DNA from 3 places in the Pseudoalteromonas sp. NFXS39 genome. Region 2 is predicted to be linked to each of the others. Evidence: predicted binding sites of a transcription regulator. Region 2 holds the regulator's gene; each other region holds the start of a gene.
What was found. The regulator MetJ, encoded in region 2, represses methionine synthesis genes. The targets are predictions, from matches to a motif close to TAGACGTCTAGACGTCTA.
Positions count from the first base shown of each region.

Region 1: J3455_RS03825 (homoserine O-succinyltransferase) is a predicted target of MetJ. The motif match lies at 4,294-4,311, and genes of this name have one in related genera.
Region 3: J3455_RS17065 (methylenetetrahydrofolate reductase) is a predicted target of MetJ. The motif match lies at 2,982-2,999, and genes of this name have one in related genera.

Region 1 covers NZ_JAGDEC010000002.1:63,205-69,004, reverse strand. The annotation lists gene metH (methionine synthase) at 1-2,215, opposite strand, end outside; gene J3455_RS03830 (homocysteine S-methyltransferase family protein) at 2,225-3,292, opposite strand; gene J3455_RS03825 (homoserine O-succinyltransferase) at 3,282-4,229, opposite strand; gene ettA (energy-dependent translational throttle protein EttA) at 4,476-5,800, shown strand, end outside.
Region 2 covers NZ_JAGDEC010000007.1:108,533-114,332, forward strand. The annotation lists gene metL (bifunctional aspartate kinase/homoserine dehydrogenase II) at 1-415, opposite strand, end outside; gene metB (cystathionine gamma-synthase) at 421-1,680, opposite strand; gene metJ (met regulon transcriptional regulator MetJ) at 1,905-2,225, shown strand; gene J3455_RS14215 (malic enzyme-like NAD(P)-binding protein) at 2,325-3,566, opposite strand; gene rpmE (50S ribosomal protein L31) at 4,139-4,354, opposite strand; gene priA (primosomal protein N') at 4,588-5,800, shown strand, end outside.
Region 3 covers NZ_JAGDEC010000010.1:52,190-57,989, reverse strand. The annotation lists gene J3455_RS17070 (M16 family metallopeptidase) at 1-2,797, opposite strand, end outside; gene J3455_RS17065 (methylenetetrahydrofolate reductase) at 3,044-4,000, shown strand; gene J3455_RS17060 (sensor domain-containing diguanylate cyclase) at 3,997-4,965, opposite strand; gene J3455_RS17055 (DEAD/DEAH box helicase) at 5,014-5,800, opposite strand, start outside.

The DNA of each region.
Region 1 (5,800 bases), on a different contig from region 2:
CTTTAACCATGATCTTATTGTAATCATCTTGCTTAGCATCGAAGGCATCGGCAAGGTCATCTTCTTCAAGACCACCAGTTACCGCAAAGGCCCCGAAGTAATCAGGGGTGCCTTTTGGCGCAATATAATCAGCTAAGCAGTAGTTAGCAAAGTCGGTTTTTTCCGTTTGCTGACGCAAATGACACGATGTAGTTAAAAGCGTTGTACGTGACTCATCGGTATAAATCTCAATGTCATCCCCTACTCGGTTTGCTGGGAATAAACCAATTACACCTAGTGGCTGTAGCGCACCTGTTTGCTCAAGCTCATCAAGCATTGCATTGGCATCAGCAAATAAGCTTTTTGCTTGTTCACCGACAATTTCATCTTCAAGAATACGTGGGTATTTGCCAGCAATTGACCAAGTCATGAAATAAGGTGTCCAGTCGATGTACTGTCTTAAAGTAGCAATCGAAACATCTTTAAACTCAGTTACACCCAACCTTTTCGGCACTGGTGGCGTGTAGTTGTCCCAATCAAGTTTAGCTGCGTTGTCGCGAGCTCGCTGCAAAGTAACTGGTTTTGAACGTGGCTTTTTACGTGCTTGTTGCTCACGTACTTTTTCATACTCAGTTTTAGTTTTCTCTAAAAAAGCTGGCTTTAATTCTTTAGACAATAAATTAGAGACCACACCCACAGCACGGCTAGCATTATTTACGTAAACCACACCTTTATCATACTGCGGCTCAATTTTAACTGCGGTATGCGCTTTAGACGTTGTTGCACCACCAATCAGTAGTGGTAAGTCAAAGCCACGGCGAGTCATTTCTTTAGCCACATGCACCATTTCATCTAGCGATGGAGTAATAAGCCCTGATAAACCAATAATATCGGCTTTCTCGTCAATAGCTGTTTGCAAAATTTTCTCTGCCGGCACCATCACACCAAGATCAATGACCTCGTAGTTATTACATTGCAGTACTACGCCTACGATATTCTTACCAATATCGTGCACGTCGCCCTTAACGGTTGCCATAACCACTTTACCGTTCGTTGCGCCTTCTTCTTTTTCAGCTTCAATGAAAGGGTCAAGATAGGCAACGGCACGCTTCATCACACGGGCAGATTTAACAACCTGAGGTAAGAACATTTTACCCGCACCGAATAAGTCACCCACTACGTTCATGCCATCCATAAGCGGGCCTTCGATAACTTCAATTGGCTTAGCTTTGCTCTTACGGCACTCTTCAGTATCTTCGTCGATATACTCAGTAATGCCTTTTACTAGCGCGTGTTCAAGGCGCTTTTCAACAGGCCATGTACGCCATTCTAAATCTTCAACTTTTTCTGCTTGGGCCATACCTGAGTATTTTGGTGCAAGTTCAACAAGTCGCTCACCTGCACCAGGGTCGGTATTGAGGATCACATCTTCCACTGCTTTACGCAGCTCTTCGGGGATATCGTCGTAAACCGCTAATTGGCCAGCATTTACAATACCCATATCCATACCCGCTTTAATCGCATGGTATAAAAACACTGAGTGGATAGCTTCGCGTACTGGGTTGTTACCACGGAACGAAAACGACACATTCGATACACCGCCCGACACTTTACAGTGCGGTAAGCCTTGCTTGATTCGACGCGTACCTTCAATAAATTCAACAGCGTAATTATCGTGCTCTTCAATGCCCGTTGCTACAGCAAAAATATTTGGATCAAAAATAATATCTTCTGGCGGGAAGCCAATATCATCAACAAGTATTTTGTAGCTACGCTGACAAATCTCGAACTTACGATCAGCGGTTTCAGCTTGACCGGCTTCATCAAACGCCATAACAACCGCAGCGGCACCAAAACGTTTTATTATTTTGGCTTGCCGTATGAACGGTTCTTCACCTTCTTTAAGTGAAATTGAATTAACAATGGCTTTACCTTGAATACATTTTAAGCCTGCTTCAATAACGTCCCATTTCGATGAGTCGACCATGATAGGTACTTTTGAGATATCAGGCTCTGATGCAATTAAATTTAAAAACTTTACCATCGCAGCTTTCGAATCCAACATGGCTTCATCCATATTGATATCAATCACTTGCGCACCATTTTCTACTTGTTCACGGGCAACATCGAGGGCAGTCTCGTAATCTTCTTCCATGATTAAGCGTTTAAACTTAGCCGAGCCTGTTACATTGGTACGCTCACCGACGTTAGTAAATACAGCAATTTGGTCAGTCATGTCGGTTTCCTAGTTTAAGTTACACGCTTCAAGGCCCGATAAGCGCATACGCACTTCAAGCTCAGGTAATTGGCGAGGTTTAACACCTTCAAGGCCTTTCGCAAACGCCTTTATATGAGCCGGTGTGGTGCCGCAACAACCACCTACAATGTTGATAAAGCCAGACTTGCCCCAATCAATAATTTCTTTTGCCATTTCAGGGGCTTCTAAATCATATTCGCCAAACTCGTTCGGTAAACCTGCATTTGGATGCACCGAGGTAAAGGTTTCACAAACACGGGATAACTCTTCAACATACTGGCGCAGTAAGTCAGGGCCAAGGGCGCAGTTAAGGCCGATTGATAGCGGCTTAATATGGCGAATTGAGTTATAAAATGCTTCTGTTGTTTGGCCTGATAAAGTACGGCCTGAGGCATCGGTAATGGTGCCTGAGATCATCACAGGTAAACTACGACCAGCCTGTTCGAATGCTTCTTCCACAGCGAACGAAGCAGCTTTTGCATTAAGCGTATCAAAGATAGTTTCAATCAAAATAAGGTCAGCACCGCCTTCCATAAGTGCAAGTGTTGACTCAACATACGCGGCCACCAGCTTATCAAAGTTGATATTTCGATAACCGGGATCGTTTACATCTGGCGAAATAGAACAAGTTTTTGATGTTGGTCCAAGTACGCCTGCAACATAACGAGGCTTGCTTGGATCTTTTGCTTCAAACTCATCACATACGCTGCGTGCAAGCTTAGCTGACTCTAGGTTGATTTCGCGGCTAAGGCTAGCCATGTCGTAATCTTCCATCGAAATAGTCGTGGCATTAAAAGTATTGGTTTCGATGATATCGGCACCGGCTTCTAAGTAAGCACGGTGAATATCAGCAATGATTTTTGGCTGAGTCAGGCTTAATAAGTCGTTATTGCCTTTAATAAGTACATGCCAGTCTTTAAAGCGCTCACCGCGATAATCCTGTTCTTCTAATTTATGTTCTTGGATCATGGTGCCCATCGCGCCATCGAGGATTAAAATTCGCTGTTTTAGCGCCTCGGTTAATTGTTCGCGTTTATTCACTGCATTACTCGGCATAGTTGTTAGTCCTTACATCTTGGCTAACTAAGTTAATATCATACGGTGTAGTTTGGTACACATAATAGTTTAACCAATTCGAAAACAATAAAAAGGCATGGCTTTGCCACGTTTTCGACGGTTCGTTATCTGGGTTATCGTCAGGGAAGTAGTTTTCTGGCTTAGGCGCATCAGCTGATTTTTCTTGGTCACGCAAATACTCCCCTTTTAGGGTATGGGCATCGTACTCTGGATGGCCCGTAATATATACTTGGCTACCTGATTTATTTTTAATTAAATAGGCACCTACTCGCTCAGAGCCTGCTAACACAACCAGCTCATCGCAGGCATTGATCTTCTCGATATCAATATGACCATAGCGAGAATGTGGCACTAAAAAGGTGTCATCAAAGCCTCGGGTAAGTGCCGCATGATCAAAATAACTTTTATGGGTAAATACGCCACTGAGTTTATTTGGTTTCAGATCACGCTTCAGACCATAGTGATGATAAAGCCCAGCATGTGCCGCCCAACACGAAAACAACGTAGACGTAACATGCTGCTCTGCCCAATCTAAAATAACTTTTAGTTCATCCCAGTAAGCAACTTCGTCATACTCTAAATGAGCAAGCGGCGCGCCTGTTATGATCATGGCATCGTAGTTATTATCTTTCACTTCTGAAAAATAACGATAGAAAGTATCCATGTGCTGCTCAGAGTTACTACTCGTGCGATGAGTATCCAACCTCAACAACTCAACATTAACTTGTAACGGTGAGTTAGCTAATAATCGAATAAATTGCACTTCGGTTTCAACTTTGTTTGGCATTAAGTTTAAGATAGCCAAACGCATTGGACGAATCTCTTGCGTTTTAGCACGACTTTTTGGCATTACAAACACGTTCTCTTGACGTAATTTTGCAATGGCTGGCAATTCATCTTTTACTGTAATGGGCATAGCTGGCTCCGAGCACACTTATCTGACTGCTAATTATGAACGGATAGTTAGAAATTTCAACCTCTAGATGTTTAGATGTCCAAATGAAGTGATATTTCTGAGTGGTCATTAATTAAAATGTATGACTTTTTGAGTAAATAACACCTTGATATTAAGCCTATCATAAACGCTGAATTCTGTATTTTGAGGTAGTTTGGGTATACAATACTTGCTGTTAATTTTTCTTATAAATTGAAGGCTTCTTTCATGGTGTTACCAGATAAGTTTATATTCTCGATGAGTCGAGTTTCTAAGGTTGTGCCACCTAAGCGCACTATCCTAAAAGATATTTCTTTACACTTTTTCCCAGGCGCAAAAATTGGTGTGCTAGGTCTAAACGGTGCAGGTAAATCAACATTACTTCGCATTATGGCTGGTGTTGACCAAGACTTTGAAGGTGAAGCACGCCCTCAACCAGGCACTAAAATCGGTTACTTACCGCAAGAGCCTGTTTTAGAAGAAAGCAAAACTGTTCGCGAAACAGTAGAAGAAGCAGTAAGCGAAGTTAAAAATGCACTGAATCGCTTAGATGAAGTATACAACGAGTATGCAATGGACGGTGCTGACTTCGATGCACTTGCCAAAGAACAAGGTGAACTTGAAGCTATCATCCAAGCACACGATGGTCACAATATCGACAACGTGTTAGAACGTGCAGCTGATGCATTACGTTTACCACCTTGGGATGCAAAAATTGAACACCTTTCGGGTGGTGAGCGACGCCGTGTTGCGATCTGTCGTTTACTACTTGAAAAACCAGATATGCTAATTCTTGATGAACCAACCAACCACTTAGATGCTGAGTCTGTTGCTTGGTTAGAGCGCTTCTTACACGACTACGAAGGTACCGTGGTAGCTGTAACCCACGACCGTTACTTCTTAGATAACGTAGCAGGTTGGATTTTAGAGCTTGACCGTGGTGAAGGTATTCCTTGGGAAGGTAATTATTCATCATGGCTTGAACAAAAAGATTTACGTTTACAACAAGAGCAGAAATCTGAAAAAGCACGTCAAAAATCAATCGCGCAAGAACTTGAATGGGTTCGTTCAAACCCTAAAGGCCGTCAGGCTAAGTCTAAAGCACGTATGGCACAGTTTTCTGAGCTACAGCAAAACGATTACCAAAAGCGTAACGAAACAAATGAACTATTCATTCCACCAGGTCCACGCTTAGGTGACCAAGTTATCGAAGTGAAAGGTCTGAAGAAAAGCTTTGGCGATCGCGTATTAATCGATGACTTAAACTTTGCAATGCCAAAAGGCGCTATCGTAGGTATTATCGGTGCCAATGGTGCGGGTAAATCAACCCTGTTCAAAATGCTAAGTGGTGAAGAAACGCCAGATAGCGGTGAGATCCTTGTTGGTGATACTGTTGAGCTTGCAACCGTTGATCAGTTCCGTGGTGACATGGACGAAAGCAACACCGTTTTCCAAGAAATCTCAAACGGCCAAGACGTATTAAAAATTGGTAACTTTGAATTCCCAAGCCGGGCCTATGTTGGCCGCTTTAACTTCAAAGGTAACGACCAACA
Region 2 (5,800 bases):
GCGCAGCGACACCGAGCTGATTTAGGTAAGCGGCCAACAAGCGCGCCGACCACACTTCACCATGGGCAAGTAAAGGCGCCTCAAGTAACTGCTGTTGACTAATTAATTCATTTAAAACCGCAAGCTCATCATTTAGCTGCGCCAACGCCTGTTGTTTATTCTGGCCTGTAAGTAATTGCTCAATTAAGGCTCGTTGATTGTTATCAATAAGCAATAAAATATCGCTAACAGCTTGCCTATCTTGCTGCTGGTAACTTTGCCAAAGTTTTACTAGAGTATCGGTTGTTTTACCTGATGCCGACACAAACACACAGTCACCCTGCTCTGTATTCGCTAGAACGATGTTAGCTACCGCATGATAACGATCTGCAGAGCTTAAGCTTGAGCCACCAAATTTATGAACAATATTTACCATCTCTTCTACCACAATGCCGTATGCGCAGGCGTTAACTTAAATGACGCGTTTTGTTGTGTATCTTGCTGTGTTTGTTTTACTTCAGCTTTAGCAGCTTGCTGGCCTTGACCTGGTTTTACTAAATTGAAAACACGGTCTAAATCTGCGATAAGATCTTTTACATCTTCAATGCCTACAGAAATACGGATCAAAGTATCGCCCACACCGGCTTCAAGGCGCGCTTTAGGCTCCATGCCTGCGTGGGTCATTGTTGCAGGGTGACAAATCAAGCTTTCTACCCCACCTAACGACTCTGCAAGGCTAAAGTCTTTAAGACTGGTTAAAAACGCTGCAGCATCGTTAATGTCGCCTTTAATATCAAAGCTCACCATGCCACCAAAACCACGTTGCTGTGCTTTAGCAAGCTCATGTTGTGGGTGAGAAGCAAGGCCTGGATAATAAACTTGGCTTACAAAAGGAGAGTTTTCTAAATACTCCGCAATCGCAAAAGCATTTTCTTGATGCTGCTTTAAACGCACATTTAAAGTACGTAAACCACGAAGCGTTAAGTAACTGTCAAATGGTGCACCAGTAATACCGATATTATTTGCCCACCAAGCAAGCTCATCACCTAGCTCTTGCGTAGCAGCAATCACCGCACCGCCAACCACATCAGAGTGACCATTAATATATTTAGTAGTTGAGTGAACAACAATATCAACACCAAACTCAATTGGGTTTTGCAGCGCAGGTGATAAGAAGGTGTTATCAGCCGCAACTAAAGCATCACACTGCTTAGCAATACTAGTGATTGCTTTAATATCTGTTAAACGCAAGATTGGATTACTTGGCGTTTCTATCCAAATCAACTTAGGTTTAATCGATAAAATTTCTTGGAGATTTTCAGATTTCGTTAAATCCAAAACTTTTAGTTTTAACAGGCCACGCTTTTCAAGCGAAGTGAATAAACGATAACTACCACCATAGCAGTCATGTGGGATCACTAAGGTGTCGTCACTGTTTAATAGCTGAGTCGCTAAATGCACTGCTGACATACCTGTTGCAGTAATAATACCTCTAGCGCCACCTTCAAGTTCAGCTAAGGTTTCAGCTAAGATATCGCGATTCGGGTTACCGCTGCGGCCATAGTCATACTGGCGCTTAGTATCAAAATCAGCAAATGAATAGGTGGTTGATAAGTAAATGGGCGGTACAACCGCGCCATGATGTTTATCGGCTTCGATGCCGTGACGAACAGTAATCGTCGCTTTATTTTTATCGCTCATTTCATCACCTATTCCTGAATTGGATGTTTAGACGTCTAAAAGGTTAGATGATCAAATATGAGAAGTCAAAGCATTTATTGCTCACACATAGAAGTTTATACATTTACACCACTAGATGGCTAAATAACTAGTATTTGACTATCTTTTTTAAAGAGATAGAATTTCCGCATCTTGCGCTGTGAATAAGGCGTAAATCACTGACAACCGAGGCAACGAAACAACTTATGGCTAAATGGAACGGTGAATACATTCACCCATATGCAGAACACGGTAAAAAATCAGAACAAGTAAAAAAGATTACCGTATCAATCCCACTTAACGTATTAAAAGTATTAACTGACGAGCGTACACGCCGCCAGATCAATAACCTGCGTCATGCGACGAACAGCGAGTTATTGTGTGAAGCTTTCTTACATGCTTTTACAGGTCAACCATTACCAAATGATGACGACCTTCGTAAAGACAACCCTGAAAAGGTACCTGAAGAAGTTAAAAGAATTATGCAAGAAATGGGGTTAGATATCCCAGTGCTTGATTCAGAATAAGTATTTCGGCCATCGGATCACCGCCGATAATCGCAGATATAAAAAAACTCAGCCAAGGCTGAGTTTTTTATTAGCGTTATACAATTTGAGTAATTAAGTTTAACGCATGTAATCTTCTGGCATCTCGATTTGCGCTACACCTGACTCCACTGCAGCTTCAGCAACAGCACGTGCAATACGAGGTAATAAACGCGGGTCCATTGGCTTAGGAATGATGTACTCAGCACCAAACTCTAGTGACTCAACACCAGCCGCTTTCAGTACTTCATTTGGTACAGACTCTTTAGCGATACCACGAATAGCGTGTACTGCTGCAATTTTCATTTCATCATTAATTGCCGTTGCACGCACATCAAGCGCACCGCGGAAAATAAACGGGAAGCAAAGCACGTTATTTACTTGATTAGGGAAGTCTGAACGACCCGTAGCCATAATTAAATCGTTACGTGCACTGTGCGCAACTTCTGGTGCAATCTCAGGATCTGGGTTTGAACACGCAAACACGACTGGTTTATCAGCCATTAGCTTAAGATCATCTGCAGTTAATAGGTTAGGACCTGATACACCAACGAATACATCAGCATCAGCAATAACATCTTGTAATGTACGCTTATCAGTATTATTAGCGAATAGTTGCTTATACTCGTTTAAGTCATCACGACGAGTATGGATCACACCTTTACGGTCAAGCATATAGATGTGCTCACGTAGTGCGCCACATTTAATTAAAAGCTCCATACAAGCAACTGCGGCAGCACCGGCACCTAAACATACAATAATGGCATCTTCGATATCTTTACCTTGTACTTCAAGGGCATTAAGCATACCGGCGGCAGTAACAATAGCTGTACCATGCTGGTCATCATGGAAAACGGGAATATCACAGCGTTCAATAAGCGCTTTTTCGATTTCAAAACATTCTGGTGCTTTGATATCTTCTAAGTTGATACCACCAAAGGTATCAGCAATATTAGCAACCGTATTGATGAAATCTTCTGTTGTGCGGTGTTTTACTTCAATATCAATTGAATCAAGGCCAGCAAAACGTTTGAATAGTAAGGCTTTACCTTCCATTACAGGTTTTGATGCAAGCGGACCTAAGTTACCTAAACCTAAAATTGCGGTACCGTTTGAAATAACCGCAACCATGTTACCTTTACCTGTGTACTTATAGGCATTTGCTGGATCAGCAGCAATTTCGCGGACCGGTTCAGCCACACCTGGGCTATAAGCTAAAGCGAGATCGTTAACCGTTTCGGCTGGCTTGGTTAGTTCAACACTAATTTTACCTGGAACGGGGTGAGCGTGGTAATGTAATGCTTGTTCACGAAAATCTGACATAACGCGATAGTATCCTGCAAAAAGTTAAAAAGTGAGAGAGCTTGCATCAGTACGATACCTGTAATGTATAAAAATTCCAAGTATTATCAGGTCTATCCTGTTATAAGCTATATCGCTTAATTTTAAAGGATTTCCCCACAATTTCTGTGCATAGTTGCGATTAATTAGACATAAAAATTCACCTATTTATGGCCTTTTAAGCACGTGTTTTTGTATTTTGTATGCACGAACACTGCAAATAGCCGAAATTAACCTAAAACCGCCATTTCAACGAAGTTCACAGCATTTAATTACGAAATTATTTAAAATTATTATTTTTAATAACTTTTAGATACCAATACGCTTAATTAAGTATTATTGCGGATTGGTATGCATTTATACAAAAAAGAATATAGCCAAGGGTTTACACTTTGTCTGCACAATTAGCGACATAGTGGGCATAACACTCAGAAATAGTTATGCAAAAGAAATAAGTGAAGATGGTAAGTTAGTGATGAGTTCAAAGTATACTTAATGAATTTTAGGTATAAAAAAAGCACCCTAAGGTGCTTCTTTTAACTAAACAGCAGAAATTACTTCTTGCTGCTAAGTGCACCGAAGCGCTTGTTGAAACGATCAACACGGCCGCCAGTGTCTAGAATCTTTTGCTTACCAGTGTAAAACGGGTGACACTCAGAACATACGTCTAAGTGGATGTCTTTACAAAGAGTTGAGCTAGTTTCGAATTTGTTACCACATGAACAAGTTGCAGTGATAGCTTCGTACTTAGGGTGAATACCTTCTTTCATAGGGAACCTCTAGTTAAGGCCGTATCGCTCTCCAAACCCGAAGTCTGGCACCATACGCAGTTAATACAATTAATAGGCCGCGTATTTTATAGCTCAAGTGACCTTGCGACAAGCTTTAAATTCATCTTTCGCTAAAAAAATAATCAAGTGGCCTGTTGTTCAGTATTTGTTGGTAGGTTTTTAACAGTAATTTTAGTACATTATCCTTCTATCTTTGTTTCAGTTGAGTTGTTATGCACTTTGTAGAAGTTGCCATAAAAGTCCCTTTACAGCGTACCTTCGATTATAAAGTTGAACAGCTGCTGCATAGCCCTGACTTAAAGCCAGGTATGCGAGTTCGTGTGCCATTTGGCAGTCAAAAAAAGGTCGCTGTGGTACTCGCTCTAAAAACATCAACAGAAGTTCCTGCAGACAAAATTAAAGCTATAATTGATGTAATAGACGACACACCAGTTTTATCAGAGCAGCATCTAGCCTTGCTAAAATTTACTGCCCGCTACTACTGTTACCCATTGGGTGAAACCATTCATACGGCACTTCCGGCTGCTTTAAGACAAGGCGAATGTCCAGATAAAACCAGTATTAATATGGTTGAGCTGACCGATAAAGGCGCAAAGCTTCCATCACTAAAAGCAAAAACCCAGTTGAGTTTATTAAAGCAGCTAGCCGAATCGGGCAAATCATCTGTTACTGAATTAAAAGCACTCGGATTTACAAAAAAAACCATCGACGGCCTACTCGATAAAGAATTGATCACTCAGTTTATCGAACATGATAACCAATGGCAGCAACGCGTGCCGACCGTTGGAAACAAACCAATTCTTAATAAAGAGCAAGCCGTTGCCTGTACCAGCATTAATCAAGCTTGCGGCTTTACTAGCTTTTTACTTGAAGGGGTTACCGGAAGTGGTAAAACTGAAGTGTATTTGCAATGCCTAGAAGAAGTACTTAAAAAAGGTCAACAAGCCTTAGTATTAGTGCCCGAAATTGGCTTAACACCTCAAACCGTTAACCGTTTTCGTCGCCGATTTCCTGATACACCAATTATGCTATGGCATTCAGCACTAACAGACAATGAACGCTTACAAACCTGGCGTTTCTGTGAAAAAGGCAGTTGTGCCATAGTGATCGGTACACGTTCGAGTATTTTCTTACCCTTTTTATCGCTTGGGATGATCATTGTTGATGAAGAGCACGACAGCTCGTTTAAACAGCAAGACACGTTACGTTATCATGCCAGAGATTTAGCCGCTTATAGAGCATACCAGCATAATATTCCACTGGTTTTAGGTAGCGCCACACCGGCACTTGAAACCTTACACAAAGCAATTAATAACAAATATCAGTTATTGAGTCTTACTGAACGCGCCCAAACCAGCACTGATAATCAGTTCCAATTAATCGATATGAAAGGCCAACCAGAACAAGCTGGTATTGCCCATGCCA
Region 3 (5,800 bases), on a different contig from region 2:
CAAGTTCTGCCGGTTTTTCAGCGTTATACACCATAGGTGATGTTTGCTCTGATGCTAAACGTTTTTGCATATCTTTGCCGTCACCGGTAATAAATACATAGTGAATATTCTCGGTTTGCAGGTTATCGCGAATAACGCGGTTAACATCATCAAGGGTTAGCTTTTCAAGCTTGCCGCGCACATAGTCTACAAAGCTCTCTGTGTTATAGAACTCACTATCAAGTGCATAGCCTAATTGACGATCTTGGCTTGCAACCATTTGCGGCACAAAGTTAATTAAGAAATTACGAGTCGCTTCAAAATCTTCCTTACTAATGCCATTTTTAATTAGCTTATCAAGCTCAAATAATGCCGTACGTGTTGCAAAGTGAGCATCGTTATTAGAACGCAGCGGGCGTAACCATACTTGGAAAATTTGCTCTGAACGACCTAAGTTAGCATCTGGTTTTGTTTGGAACATACCACGTGGGAAGTATTCGATGTATGCATAGTCGCCGTAGTTCATACCACGGGTTTGACGAATGCGTTGATATAAGAAGCTGTTTGAACTGCGGTGTTCACCAAAATAAGAGCGAACTAACCAAAGGGCTGTCCAATCATCGCTGCTACGAATTGTATCAATTGGGAAACCAAAGGACACTGCGGTAGATTGCGCTGATTTCTCAACAATAGTCGCATGATGACCTTTAAGTACTGGCGCATCAGGGATCATTAAACGGCTTTCTTTACCTTGTGGAAGTTGGGTTAAATCTTTCATCATTGTCGATTTAACATCACTTGGGATAGCACCAATTAGACCCACTGTTAGTTTAGATTGTGTAAACTGGCTATTATAAAACGCTTTGACGTCATCAAGTGTCAATGCTTCAAGATCTGATATGTCACCGTAGTTATAACTTTCGTAAGGATGACCTTTATAAAGCTGATGATAAAGCACTTCTTTACCTAGTTCCTCATCATTTGACGCTTTAAGGCCCGCTTTAATGCTATCTATAAGCTCTTTTTTCAGACGCTTGAAATCATCTTCTCTAAAGCCAGGGTTTAACAATTGATCGCTAACAAGCGCATACCATTTCGCAGCATTATCTTTGTGTACTCGACCACGAAGTGAAATCATCTCTTTATCAAGTTGATAACCAAAGCTTCCCGCCAAAGGATATAAGGCTTTCTTAATATCTTTATAGCTCATTGATTCTGAACCACCTTGCGCTAGCATCGCGGCTGTTAGCGCCGCTAAACCTTTTTTGCCTTGTGGATCAGCTGCCGCACCGGTATTGAATAACCAGTTTACATCAACCAGTGGTGAACTATTTGTTTTATCAAGTACTTTAAAATGACGTTCTGTTGGTGCTTGCTCGATACTTGCCACCGCTGCATTTAAATCAACTTCCTGCTCAAAACCAGTTACTTTATCAAGCGCCGACATTGTCACTGTGGTACGGCTTGAATCAACAAAATACTTGTTTGCTACTGCTTTGATATCTTCTGGAGTGATGCTATCAGCAGTGGCGTAAAGTTGGTTAATAACTTCAGGGTCGCGCTCAAAGTGCATGTAGCTTGCAAGCGTTGAGGCTATTGATTGCGATGAATCAAGACCATTGATAAAGCTGTATTTTAAGTTAGATTTTAAATCAGCTAACTTTTGCGCATCAACTAACTCAGTACGTGCTTGTGCATAAGTACGGTTAATCGCATCACGGGCTTTAGCAAGATCAGCTTCGTTTTCTACTTTTACAAAAACATGTAATAAACCGGGGTCTTTAGTATCTGGGTTATAGGTAAACATTTGACTGGCAATTTGTTTATCAACAACAAGTTCTTGATAAAGTGCCGAGTTATTTGAGAAATAAAGCTGCGAAATCAAATCAAGCGCAGCACGGTCTTTTTGAGTTGGATCCCATGCTGTGCCTTTGTAAGACACTAGTAACCAATGACCCGGTAAACCATCATATTTTTCATGAACGTACTTAGGTGCTTGTTGTTTCGGTTCAGTTGGAATGTCGGCTTGGTAATCACCTTTTTTCCAGTTACCCCAATGCTTTTTCACCATTGCCATAGTTTCTTGTGGATCAACATCACCAACAATGACTAAAGAGACGTACTCAGGCTTATAAAACTTAGCGAAAAACTCTTTACCATATGCCATTTGATCAGGCATGGCTTCGATGTCTTCAAAAAAGCCCATCGTGGTGTGTTTATATGTGTGCTTCTCGAATGCTTCGTTACGAACGGCAGAAAGTAACTTACGAATTGGGCTAGCATTATTCTTTAAATATTCACCTTTTACAGTCAGTGCTTCAGTACGGAACTGCTCTTCGCTGTAAGTCAGGTTTTGGAAAATATCAGCTTCGATTTCGAGTACTTTATCTAAGTGCTCTTTTGAGAAATTTAAGTGATAGTTAGTGTAATCGTTGGTCGTATACGCGCGATTATCAACACCTGAGTTCTTTAAAATATCTGAATAGACATCTTGCGGGAATTTTTCAGAGCCTTTAAACATCATGTGCTCAAAGAAGTGTGCAAAACCGGTTTTACCTGCTTCAACCTCATTACGCGAACCAACCGATACCGGAATTTGCAGTGATACGACGTCTGGGTAGTCGGTTTTCACTACCATTACGCGAAGGCCGTTCTCAAGCTCTTCTAATAGGTAATCTTGGCTAAATACACGGTTATCATCTTGGCTTACTTGCTGCTCAATTTCGACTTCTTTAACCATATTTGACTGTGAGTTACTTGCGCAGCCACTCAGCGCAAGTGTTACAGCAAAACTGGTTGCTAATAATCTAAATTTCATAATGTTCCCTTGTTAGTTATTTTTCTCATAATGATTGCAGCCTGATTATGCATCAAAGCGCCAGAAAATATGAGGGTCAGGGCAATAATTTATGTAAACAGGTGTGTCAATTTCGTAGAACACCTCACATTCAACTTGAGTAAAATTCATAGTCATTGAAAAACTTTCATCAGAAAAATCTATCTAGACGTCTAAATGGCTGCTATATTGTTTACATAGACATTAGCACAAGCTGGAATGAGGATTATGGCTTTATCATTACAAGAGAAAATTGAAGACACCAATCAAGGCGTCTACCTTATCGGTACCACACCACCAAAATCAGGTACTGATAAAGCCATGCTTGAAACTATTGCCCAAAAGCTACTAGGTCGCTTGCACGAAATTGAATACGATGGTGTGATCATTTACGACATTCAAGATGAAAGCAGCCGAATTGCTAAACCGCGCCCTTTTCCGTTTAAAGAAACGGTTGATCCACGTGAATATAGTCAACTACTTCGCAGCCTCTCACAACTGGATGTAATCACTTATAAAAGTGTTGCCCAACGTGGTGAAGCTGAGTTTACCGAGTGGTTAAATGAAACTCGAAATGATTTTGAATTAAAGAACTTAGTGCTAGTAGGTAGTCCATCATCTCATGGTGACATCAAATTAAGCCTTTCTGATGCTTATAAAACGCTAGTAAAACAGAATAGCGATGTATTTTTAGGTGGCGTTACTATTGCAGAGCGTCACGCTAGCAAACGTAATGAACATGAGCGTTTAGTCGAAAAAACAGCGCAAGGCTGTAAGTTTTTCATCTCACAAGCCGTTTACAATGCCCAAGCGACTATTGATTTGATCACCAGCTATGCCCGCAGCTGTAAAGCACAAGGCACAACCCCAAAGCGTATTATTCTAACGTTTACTCCATGTGGCGGTGAAAAAACCTTAGAATTTATGGAGTGGTTAGGAATTTCGGTACCAGAGGCGACTAAGTACCGTATGTTAGATTCGGCAAATACATTGAGTGAATCGGTGCGTATTTGCCGTGAGAATCTTGACTTAATTTTACAAAGCTGCGCGCATTTAGATGTACCGCTCGGTTTAAATATCGAAAGCTTAACTAATCGTAAAGAAGAAATTGATGCGTCAATTAACCTTTATCGTTTACTTAAAGCGACCATGGAGCTGAACCTAGCTGAGAAACAAATAGCTTAACGTGCTGCCTTCGAGGCTTGCTTTTTCTCATACATATCTTCATCTGCTCGTTTTAATAGCTCAGCAAAGTTTTCTTTTGGCTGAGCTATCACCCCAGAACCAATACTTAAACTCGTAACTGGAATGCCCCGCTTTGCTAAATTAGATTGATAGGTGGTGTTGAGCTTATCGGCTATGCTTTCTATGCAATCACCTGGCTGAACTTGCAATAAAGCAATAAACTCATCGCCCCCTAAGCGGCCAATAATATCGGTTTCACGAAGACACTCTTTCATAGTGTCAGCTAAACAAATAAGCGCGAGATCGCCAACTTCATGGCCGTAAGTATCGTTGAGCGGTTTAAAACTGTTTATATCAATAAACAAACAGCTAATGTCAAAGCCAAGACGTTTCGATATATTCAGTTTATGTTGGCAAAGTAGGTCTATTGCGCGGCGATTATAAATATTGGTAAGTGAATCGAGCATGGCAATTTCACGCATCTGCGTAAAATTATCTAACAAAGCAAGGTCGTCCTCAACCATATCGCGAAGTTGCTCTATTAATTCTAAAAAGCTCTGTTGATAGTGAGTCTGCTTAAAATCCATTACACAAAATGTGCCAAACGGTTCACCATTAGGCCAACTAATAGGTACACCAAGGTAAGATTCAAAACCATCTTTCACTAGTGGGCTATCATCCCACTGAGAGTCTTTACTTGCATGATCAACATAAAGTGGTGCCATATCTCGCACAACTTTTTTACAGAAGATATTATCGTCAGCATTTAATTCAGCCCCTGCTTCATAGGGGTTTTCTTGCTGCTCACTGGATACAATAATACGATAAACATTGTCAGTTTTATGGACGATAAAACCCGCAGGAGCAGAAAACAACTCAGTCATGAGATTAATTGTTTTCTGCCACTTTTCTAAGGAAAATTGTTTATCAGCGCGGCGAAAAACCCACTTATTTTCTTCTAACATACTAAACTCTCAACTTTAGCCTGAGGATAGTATAAATATATGCCAAATTTAGGAACGTCTCCTACTTTTTTGCCCTAAGATGCGTTTTTTATCACGCGAGCGCCGTGCTTTATTTGTATTTTTACGAACCTGTTTTGGCTCTTTGGTTAAATCAGGCTCATATCCTGGTAACCACTGTGGAGTAAGTCTCGTGTCGAGTAAGATATCTATTTCATCCAGTAACCATTGCTCATCAATACTAACCAGCGACATCGCCATCCCTTTCTCGCCAGCACGACCTGTACGACCAATACGGTGTACATAATCTTCGGCCACATAAGGCAGTTCGTAATTGATTACATACTTTAACGAAGCAATATCAAGGCCACGAGCAGCAACATCTGTCGCTACCAGTACTCTTGTTGCACCGGATTTAAAGTTATGTAGCGCTTTATCTCGTGCTCCTTGGCTTTTATCACCATGAATAGATTCAGTTTTTAAACCGTCTTTACACATTTCTTTTGCAAGCACATCAGCGGTTTGTTTAGTACGAGTGAATATTAGTACTTGCTGCCAATTCTTCATACCGATCATATGCGATACCAGTTCACGCTTACGATCTTCATCAACCGCATAAACTAGCTGCTCAACTTCAACCGCTGCTGAGTTGCGTTTATTTACTTCAACTAATTTAGGATCATTCAATAACTGCTTACTTAGCTTAAAGATGCTGTCGTCAAATGTTGCTGAAAACAGTAAGGTTTGACGATCTTTTGGCACGTGACGCAAGATACGATTGATCTCGTCAATAAAGCCCATATCAAGCATGCGATCAGCTTCATCGAATACCAAAGCA